2 regions of the Streptomyces sp. NPDC013187 genome follow, and region 2 is predicted to be linked to the other one. Evidence: predicted binding sites of a transcription regulator. Region 2 holds the regulator's gene; the other holds the start of a gene.
The links. The regulator HspR, encoded in region 2, represses chaperone genes until heat shock. The targets are predictions, from matches to a motif close to TTGAGNNNNNNNNNCTCAA.

Region 1 (4,901 bases), on a different contig from region 2:
CCGGTGCGTGGCCTACTTCTCCATGCCGCGGTTGAGCTGGTTCAGCAGCCGGGCCAGTTCCGTGACCTCGCGGGAGTCCCAGTCGGCCAGGCGACCGGCGTAGCGGGCGCGGCGGGCCTCCCGGACCCGGCGGACGCGGTCGTGGCCCTCCTGGGTGAGGGCGACGAGCCAGGCGCGCCCGTCGGCGGGGTCGGGCTCGCGGGCCACCAGCCCGAGTTCCTCCAGGGCGCGCAGCTGGCGGGACATCGTCGCCTTGCCGACCCCGATGTAGGCGGCCAGCTCGGTGGCCCGCTGCTTCCCGTACTCGTCCAGCCGCACGAGCAGGCCGTACGCGGACGACTCCAGGTCGGGGTGGACCTCGCGGGCCATCTCGCCCTGGCTGGCCCGGGCGCGCCGCAGCAGCACGGTCAGTTCGCGCTCCAGCGCCAGGAAGGCGGGCTGATCCACACCGGTTCCGGCCACACCGGCGTCGCGGTGTCCGTCGTCGTTGCCGCCCTCGTGCACGTCAGCCCCTGCCTCGGTCGTCACCCGGTCGTGAGAACGCCGGTACCTGAATTTTCCGCCACCTGCCGTCATCACCGCAGTTCGGCAAGTATTCCGCAGGTCAGGGCGTCCGTGTCCACAGGGCCACCACACGGTGAAGGCCCGGGCCTCCCTCACGAGAACCCGGGCCTTCCCTTGTCCGGTCACGTCCGTCACGCCGCGACCGGAACCTCCGGCGTGGCACCCGCGGTGGCGGGCGCGAGCGCCAGCTCCAGGACCTGGCGGACGTCGGTGACGGCGTGGACGTCGAGCTTGTCCAGCACCTCCGCCGGGACGTCGTCCAGGTCGGGCTCGTTGCGCTTGGGGATGATCACCGTGGTGACCCCGGCCCGGTGCGCCGCGAGCAGCTTCTGCTTCACGCCGCCGATCGGCAGCACCCGCCCGGTGAGCGAGACCTCGCCGGTCATCGCCACGTCCGTGCGGACCAGCCGGCCGGACAGCAGGGACGCGAGGGCCGTCGTCATGGTGATGCCGGCGCTCGGGCCGTCCTTGGGGACCGCGCCCGCCGGGAAGTGGATGTGCACGCCCCGGTCCTTAAGGTCGGCCACCGGCAGTTCGAGCTCGGCGCCGTGGGAGCGCAGGAAGCTCAGCGCGATCTGCGCGGACTCCTTCATCACGTCGCCCAGCTGACCGGTCAGGGTCAGTCCGGCCGCGCCGGTCTCCGGGTCGGACAGGGACGCCTCGACGTACAGGACGTCACCGCCCGCTCCGGTCACCGCGAGGCCGGTCGCCACGCCGGGGACGGACGTCCGCCGCTCGGCCGGGTCCTGGGCGGACTCGGGCACGTGGTGCGGCCGGCCGATCAGGTCGCGCAGGTCCTCGTCCCGGACGGTGAAGGGCAGCTTCCGCTCGCCCAGTTCGTGCTGGGCCGCGACCTTGCGCAGCAGCCGTGCGACGGACCGCTCCAGGGTGCGCACGCCCGCCTCGCGGGTGTACTCGCCGGCGAGCTTGCGCAGGGCGCCCTCGTCGATGGTCACCTCGTCCTCGCCGAGCCCGGCCCTCTCCAGCTGGCGCGGGAGCAGATGGTCACGGGCGATGACGACCTTCTCGTCCTCGGTGTAGCCGTCCAGGCGGACGATCTCCATCCGGTCGGCCAGGGCCTCCGGGATCGCCTCCAGGACGTTGGCGGTGGCGAGGAAGACGACGTCGGACAGGTCCAGCTCGACCTCCAGGTAGTGGTCCCGGAAGGTGTGGTTCTGCGCCGGGTCGAGCACTTCGAGGAGGGCCGCGGCCGGGTCGCCCCGGAAGTCCGAACCCACCTTGTCGATCTCGTCGAGCAGCACGACCGGGTTCATCGAGCCGGCCTCCTTGACGGCCCGGACGATCCGGCCCGGCAGCGCGCCGACGTACGTACGCCGGTGGCCGCGGATCTCGGCCTCGTCGCGGACGCCGCCGAGGGCGACGCGGACGAACTTGCGGCCCATGGCATGGGCGACGGACTCGCCGAGGCTGGTCTTGCCGACGCCGGGCGGCCCGACGAGCGCCAGCACGGCACCGCCGCGCCGCCCGCCGACCACGCCCAGTCCCCGGTCGGTACGCCGCTTGCGCACCGCCAGGTACTCGGTGATCCGCTCCTTCACGTCCTCCAGGCCGGAGTGCTCGGCGTCGAGGACGGCCTGGGCGCCCTGGATGTCGTAGGCGTCCTCGGTGCGCTCGTTCCACGGCATCTCCAGGACCGTGTCGAGCCAGGTGCGGATCCAGGAGCCCTCGGGCGACTGGTCGGAGGACCGCTCCAGCTTGTCGACCTCCTTGAGCGCTGCCTCGCGGACCTTCCCGGGCAGGTCGGCGGCCTCCACTCGGGTGCGGTAGTCGTCGGACTCCTCGCCCTCCTGCTCGCCGTTGAGCTCGCGCAGCTCCTTGCGCACGGCGTCCAGCTGACGGCGCAGCAGGAACTCGCGCTGCTGCTTGTCCACGCCCTCCTGGACGTCCTTGGCGATCGACTCGGCCACGTCCTGCTCGGCGAGGTGGTCGCGCAACTGCTGGGTGGCGAGCTTCAGCCGGGCCACCGGGTCGGCGGTCTCCAGCAGTTCGATCTTCTGGTCGGTGGTCAGGAACGGTGAGTAGCCGGAGTTGTCGGCGAGCGCGGAGACGTCGTCGATGGCCTGGACCCGGTCGACGACCTGCCAGGCGCCGCGCTTGCGCAGCCAGGCGGTGGCGAGGGCCTTGTACTCCTTCACCAGTTCGGCGAGATGCCCGGGCAGGGGCTCCGGCACGGTCTCGTCGACCTGGGTGCCTTCCACCCAGAGGGCGGCACCGGGACCCGTGGTCCCCGCGCCGATGCGCACCCGGCCCCGGCCGCGGATCAGGGCGCCCGGGTCGCCGTCGGCGAGCCGGCCGACCTGCTCGACGGTGCCGAGGACACCGGTGTTCGCGTAGGTCCCGTCGATGCGTGGCACCAGGAGTACCCGGGGCTTTCCGGGCGTTGACCGGGCAGCGGCCTGAGCGGCCTCCACCGCGGCGCGGACCTCGGAATCGCTCAGGTCCAGCGGGACCACCATTCCGGGCAGCACGACCTCGCCGTCGAGCGGCAGCACGGGCAGGGTGAGCGGTGTGGACGTCGAAGCCATGATCTCCCTTTCGGCAGTCAAGTTGAGCTATGCCGACTCAATGCTTGAGCGGGGCCGGATGTTCCCCAGTCACTGTTCGCTGTCAGCGATCACCCGTGACACCGGTGCCGGGAGGGCACGTAAGGTCCCCTCGGGTAAGGGATGATCAGGTTACGCGCTCATTACAGGGGGATGGCATGGACGGAACCGTGCAGGCCTGGGTGAACGGGTGGGTCGTGTCGCGCGGGGCCGCGCCGCCCATGACCGAGCCGTGGGGCTGGACGATCGACATGGGCATGTACGGGCACGTCACGCGGCACGTGTTCGGCGCCACGGGCGAGGACCTCGACGAGACGACCGTCCGCAAGGTGGCCGGCGCGGTGACCGGGCACGGCGTGTGGCTGAAGGCCTTCCGGGACCCCTCGGTGGTCTCCGGCTGGCTGGACGACGACTGGTGGATCGACCCCGAGCCCGGCTGCCTGATGACGGTTCCACTGAAGGCGGACGGCGCTCCGGCCGTCCCCGAGGGCTTCCGGCTGCGCGAGTGGTCGCGCGGTGGAGTGACCCGTCTGATGGTGGCCGCGCCGGACGGGTCCCTGGCGGCCCGCGGACAGGTCACCCCGACGGGCCGGACCGCCGTCGTCGACCAGATCGAGACGGCTCCCGAGCACCGCCGCAAGGGTCTGGGCAGCCTCGTCGTGCGGACCTTGCAGAACGCCGCCGTCCGGCAGGGGGCGCGCACCGGAGTCCTGGCCGGCACCCCGGCGGGCCGAGGGCTCTACGAGGCGTTGGGCTGGGAGATGGTGGCCCCGCTGACCAGCGCCAGGCACGACCCGCCGGCCTCCGCCCGGCCCTGAAGCGCCTCAAGCTCGGGCCCCGGCAGTCCCGGACTTGAAAGCCTTACGGTCAGGCCCCGGCAGTCCCGGACTTGGAAGCCTTACGGTCGGGCCCCGGCAGGCCCGGACCCGAAAGCCTTACGGTCAGGCCCCGGCCACGCCGGGGTGGGTCGCGTACCACCGCCGGACCACCGGCCAGGTCGCGATCCCGATGCCCAGCGCGATGAGGTGCCCCCAGTTCGTCATCGGATCGGCGTAGGCGAGCAGGTCCTGGAGCAGCATCCAGCCGAATGCGGCCAGCAGCGGCAGACGCTGCCACAGCGGCAGCAGACCGGCCAGGGCGCCGATACCGGCGGCGACGCCGAAGCTGACGCCGTAGTCGAGGCGGTGCAGGGAGCTGCCGGGGAGGTGCCCGGCCAGGACCGCGAGTCCCACCGGGACCTCGGTCGCGAGAGTGGCGAGGACATGCCCGAGCAGGAAGACGCCGGCCGTGCGCACGCCCCCGATCCGCCGTTCCAACGCTGTCAGCACCAGTACGAAGGCGATCGCGAACGGCGAGGTCACGCCGCCCGCGACCCACAGGGCGCTGCCGACCAGCACCAGCTCCGGCGTGCGCACCAGGTGCGTCACATCCGTGCTGGAGCCCTGGAGCAGGGCGTGCACGAGGGCCGGATTCGCGTGCGCGGAGATCAGTGAGGTGAGGCAGAGGAGGAGCGCGTATCCGAAGGTGAACGGCGTACCGGTGGGGGTGGGAAGCAGCAGCCAGGGGCGCAGACCGGGCGGCAGCCGCCACGGGCGCAGTCGTCGCCGGAGCTCCGCCGCCGGACCGGGCTGCCGATCGGGCTGCCGTACCCCCGCGACGGCGCGCTCGCCCGGGCCCCGCTGCCGCGGCACTCCGTCCAGCAGCCCCGGTGCATCCGCGTCGGGCGCGCCGGCCGGCGTCGGTGCGGCCGTATCGGGGGGCGGCACGGTGCGT
Region 2 (4,901 bases):
GCGCGAGGCCGCCGAGAAGGCGAAGATCGAGCTGTCCTCGTCCACCGAGACCTCGATCAACCTGCCCTACATCACCGCCTCCGCCGAGGGCCCCCTGCACCTCGACGAGAAGCTGACCCGCGCCCAGTTCCAGCAGCTGACCGCGGACCTCCTGGAGCGCTGCAAGACGCCGTTCCACAACGTCATCAAGGACGCCGGCATCTCCATCAGCGAGATCGACCACGTCGTCCTCGTCGGCGGCTCGACCCGTATGCCCGCCGTCGCCGAGCTCGTCAAGGAGCTGACCGGCGGCAAGGACGCCAACAAGGGCGTCAACCCGGACGAGGTCGTCGCCATCGGCGCCGCCCTGCAGGCCGGTGTCCTCAAGGGCGAGGTCAAGGACGTCCTGCTCCTCGACGTCACCCCGCTGTCCCTCGGCATCGAGACCAAGGGCGGCATCATGACCAAGCTCATCGAGCGGAACACGACGATCCCGACCAAGCGGTCCGAGATCTTCACCACCGCCGAGGACAACCAGCCCTCCGTGCAGATCCAGGTCTACCAGGGCGAGCGCGAGATCGCGGCGTACAACAAGAAGCTCGGGATGTTCGAGCTGACCGGTCTGCCCCCGGCGCCCCGCGGCGTCCCGCAGATCGAGGTGTCCTTCGACATCGACGCCAACGGCATCATGCACGTCACGGCGAAGGACCTCGGCACCGGCAAGGAGCAGAAGATGACCGTCACCGGCGGCTCCTCGCTGCCGAAGGACGAGGTCGACCGCATGCGCCAGGAGGCCGAGCAGTACGCGGAGGAGGACCACAAGCGCCGCGAGGCCGCCGAGTCCCGCAACCAGGGCGAGCAGCTCGTCTACCAGACCGAGAAGTTCCTCAAGGACAACGAGGACAAGGTCCCGGGCGACATCAAGACCGAGGTCGAGGAAGCCGTCGCCGAGCTGAAGGAGAAGCTCAAGGGCGAGGACTCCGCCGAGATCCGCACCGCCACGGAGAAGGTCGCGGCCGTCTCCCAGAAGCTCGGCCAGGCCATGTACGCGGACGCGGGCGCGGCCCAGGCCGCCGGTGGTCCCGCCGGTGACGCCGGTGCCGCCGGTGGTGCCAAGGCCGACGACGACGTCGTCGACGCCGAGATCGTCGACGAGGACCGGAAGGACGGTGCCGCGTGACGGAGGAGACCCCGGGCTTCGACGAGCAGCAGCCCGACGTCCCTTCCGGCGCCACCTCCGAAGACGCCGAGCCGAAGGCCGCCTCCTCCTCCGCGGAGGAGGAGGCGGCCCCGGCCGGGGACACGGGCCAGGACGTGGCTCTGGTGGCCCAGCTGGACCAGGCCCGCACGGCGCTCAGCGAGCGCACGGCGGACCTCCAGCGCCTCCAGGCCGAGTTCCAGAACTACCGCCGCCGGGTCGAGCGCGACCGGATCGCGGTCAAGGAGATCGCCATCGCGAACCTCCTGACCGAGCTCCTGCCCGTGCTCGACGACATCGGCCGCGCGCGGGAACACGGCGAGCTGGTCGGCGGCTTCAAGTCCGTCGCCGAGTCGCTGGAGAGCACCGCGGCGAAGATGGGCCTGCAGCAGTTCGGCAAGGAGGGCGAGCCCTTCGACCCGACGATCCACGAAGCCCTGATGCACAGCTACGCACCCGACGTCACCGAGACGACGTGCGTCGCGATCCTGCAGCCCGGGTACCGGATCGGCGAGCGCACCATCCGCCCCGCGCGGGTGGCCGTGGCCGAACCCCAGCCGGGGGCGCAGACGGTCAAGGCGGACGAGTCCGCCGACGCCGACGACAAGGAGAGCGGTGGCCCGGACGAGGGCTGACGTCATAGACGAAGGGAAGGAGGGGCGTCGAGGATGAGCACCAAGGACTTCATCGAGAAGGACTACTACAAGGTCCTCGGCGTCCCCAAGGACGCCACAGAGGCCGAGATCAAGAAGGCGTACCGGAAGCTCGCCCGCGAGTTCCACCCGGACGCCAACACCGGCAACGTCAAGGCGGAGGAGCGCTTCAAGGAGATCTCCGAGGCCAACGACATCCTCGGCGACCCCAAGAAGCGCAAGGAGTACGACGACGCGCGCGCCCTCTTCGGCAACGGCGGCTTCCGCCCGGGGCCGGGCGGCGCGGGCGGCTCCTTCAACTTCGACCTGGGCGACCTCTTCGGAGGCGGCGCCCAGGGCGGCGGCCAGGGAGCCGGCGGTTTCGGCGGCGGCCTCGGTGACGTTTTCGGGGGCCTGTTCAACCGCGGCGGCGCGGGCGGTCCGGGGACGCGTACGCACCCCCGGCGCGGCCAGGACATCGAGTCCGAGGTCACGCTCAGCTTCACCGAGGCGATCGAGGGCGCGACCGTCCCGCTGCGGATGTCGTCGCAGTCTCCCTGCAAGGCCTGTTCGGGCACCGGCGACAAGAACGGCACGCCCCGCGTGTGCCCGACCTGCGTCGGCACCGGGCAGGTCGCCCGGGGCAGCGGCGGCGGCTTCTCCCTCACCGACCCCTGCCCGGACTGCAAGGGCCGCGGCCTGATCGCGGAGCACGCCTGCGAGGTCTGCAAGGGCAGCGGCCGGGCCAAGTCCTCCCGGACCATGCAGGTGCGCATCCCCGCGGGCGTCAGCGACGGCCAGCGGATCCGGCTGCGCGGCAAGGGCGCGCCGGGCGAGCGCGGCGGGCCGGCGGGCGACCTCTACGTGGTCGTGCACGTCGACTCCCACCCGGTGTTCGGCCGCAAGGAGGACAACCTCACGGTCACCGTCCCGGTGACCTTCGCCGAGGCGGCCCTCGGCGGCGAGGTGCGGGTGCCCACCCTGGGCGGCCCGCCCGTCACGCTGAAGCTGCCGCCGGGCACGCCCAACGGGCGTACCATGCGCGCCCGGGGCAAGGGCGCGGTCCGCAAGGACGGCACCCGCGGCGACCTCCTGGTCACCGTCGAGGTGAGTGTTCCGAAGGACCTGACGGGGAAGGCTCGTGACGCACTCGAGGCGTACCGAGAGGCGACCGCGGATGAGGATCCGCGGGCGGATCTGTTCCAGGCCGCGAAGGGAGCATGAGTCAGATGGACGGTCGTCGGCGCAATCCGTATGAACTGACCGAGGAAACCCCGGTCTACGTCATCTCGGTGGCGGCCCAGCTGTCCGGCCTGCACCCCCAGACCCTGCGCCAGTACGACCGGCTGGGCCTGGTGTCCCCGGACCGCACCGCGGGCCGGGGCCGCCGCTACTCGGCCCGTGACATCGAACTGCTGCGCACCGTCCAGCAGTTGTCGCAGGACGAGGGCATCAACCTGGCCGGTATCAAGCGCATCATCGAACTGGAGAACCAGGTCGCCGCGCTCCAGGCGAGGGTGGCCGAGATGCAGGACGCGCTCGACGGCGCGGCGGCGGCGATGCGCCAGCGCGAGGCCGCGGTGCACGCGTCGTACCGCCGCGACCTGGTGCCGTACCAGGAGGTGCAGCAGACCAGCGCGCTGGTGGTGTGGCGGCCGAAGCGGCAGCAGCAGTCCGACTGACGCGCGTACGCATGTGAAGGGGCCGGGAGTTGACTCCCGGCCCTTTTCGCATGCTTGGCGGCTCTTGCCCTGGTTTCGCCGGGTCTCCTGTCGATGACCGAGTGGTGTACGCCACTTGAAGGTGATTCCGCAGAGTCTTCACAACGCTTGCGTAGCGTGGTGTTGTCATCTCGTTAAGTGGTTCCGCTTGACGCTGGGGGGCGCGTCCGCGTTGGCTTTTCAGTCACATGGGCCGCAAAGCTGTGCCCACGTCCGAATCACACGCGAAGTGAGCTCCCGCATGCGTCGTCGTACCTCCATATCCGTGGCCGCGGCCGCGATGTCCGTCACGCTCGCCGGCTGCGGCGTGCTCAACGCGACGGGGAGCAGTGACGACGCGAGCCCGGCCAAGGGCAACGACATCACCGTGGGACTGCTGCTGCCGGAGAAGGCGAACACGCGCTACGAGAACTTCGACTACCCGATCATCAAGCGGAAGGTCGAGTCGCTCACCAACGACAAGGGCCGCGTCGAGTACGCCAACGCCGAGGCGAGCGCGAACAAGCAGGCGGGCCAGCTGCAGCAGATGATCGACGACCGGGTCGACGTGATCCTGCTGGACGCCGTCGACGCGAAGGCCATCGCGAGCGGCGTGGAGAAGGCCAAGGAGGCCGGTATTCCGGTCATCGCCTACGACCGGCTGGCCGAGGGCCCGATCGACGCGTACATCTCCTTCGACAACGAGCTGGTCGGCGAGGTCCAGGGCCGCTCCCTGCTGGAGGCCATCGGTGAGAAGGCGAGCCTGTCCGACAAGATCGTCATGATGAACGGCTCGTCCACCGACCCGAACGCCAAGCAGTTCAAGGCGGGCGCGATGTCCGAGCTGAACGGCAAGGTGACGATCGCCCAGTCCTTCGACACCAAGGACTGGAAGCCGGAGAACGCCGAGGCCAACATGGCCGACGCGATCCAGAAGATCGGCAAGGACAACATCGCGGCGGTGTACTCCGCCAACGACGGCATGGCGGGCGGCATCGTCAAGGCGCTGGAGAACGCGGGCGTGACCGACCTGCCGCCGATCACCGGCCAGGACGCGGAGCTGCCCGCGGTGCAGCGGATCATCTCCGGTGACCAGTACATGAGCGTGTACAAGTCCTACCCGCAGGAGGCGGAGAACGCCGCGGAGATGGCGGTCGCCAAGGTCCAGGGCCGCGACATCCAGTTCGCCGCGCTCACCCGCGACAAGGTCGACAGCCCCACCGACAAGGGCATTCCCGCGCAGCTCGTGCCGGTGGTCGCGCTCACCAAGGAGAACATCAAGGACACGGTGGTCGCGGACGACATCTACAAGCTGTCGGACATCTGCACGGCCGAGTACAGGGCTGCGTGCCGGGCCATCGGCCTGAAGTAACCGCGCCACGAGCCGGGTTC

Region 1: a site for HspR is predicted at 3,133-3,151, ahead of lon (endopeptidase La). Genes of this name have one in related genera too.

Annotation. Positions count from the first base shown of each region.
Region 1 is NZ_JBIBAF010000017.1:35,917-40,817, forward strand. It holds gene ACFY5B_RS31375 (MarR family winged helix-turn-helix transcriptional regulator) at 13-504, opposite strand; gene lon (endopeptidase La) at 696-3,110, opposite strand; gene ACFY5B_RS31385 (GNAT family N-acetyltransferase) at 3,287-3,946, shown strand; gene ACFY5B_RS31390 (rhomboid-like protein) at 4,070-4,901, opposite strand, start outside.
Region 2 is NZ_JBIBAF010000001.1:127,349-132,249, reverse strand. It holds gene dnaK (molecular chaperone DnaK) at 1-1,159, shown strand, start outside; gene grpE (nucleotide exchange factor GrpE) at 1,156-1,812, shown strand; gene dnaJ (molecular chaperone DnaJ) at 1,846-3,033, shown strand; gene ACFY5B_RS00640 (heat shock protein transcriptional repressor HspR) at 3,039-3,491, shown strand; gene ACFY5B_RS00635 (substrate-binding domain-containing protein) at 3,772-4,881, shown strand.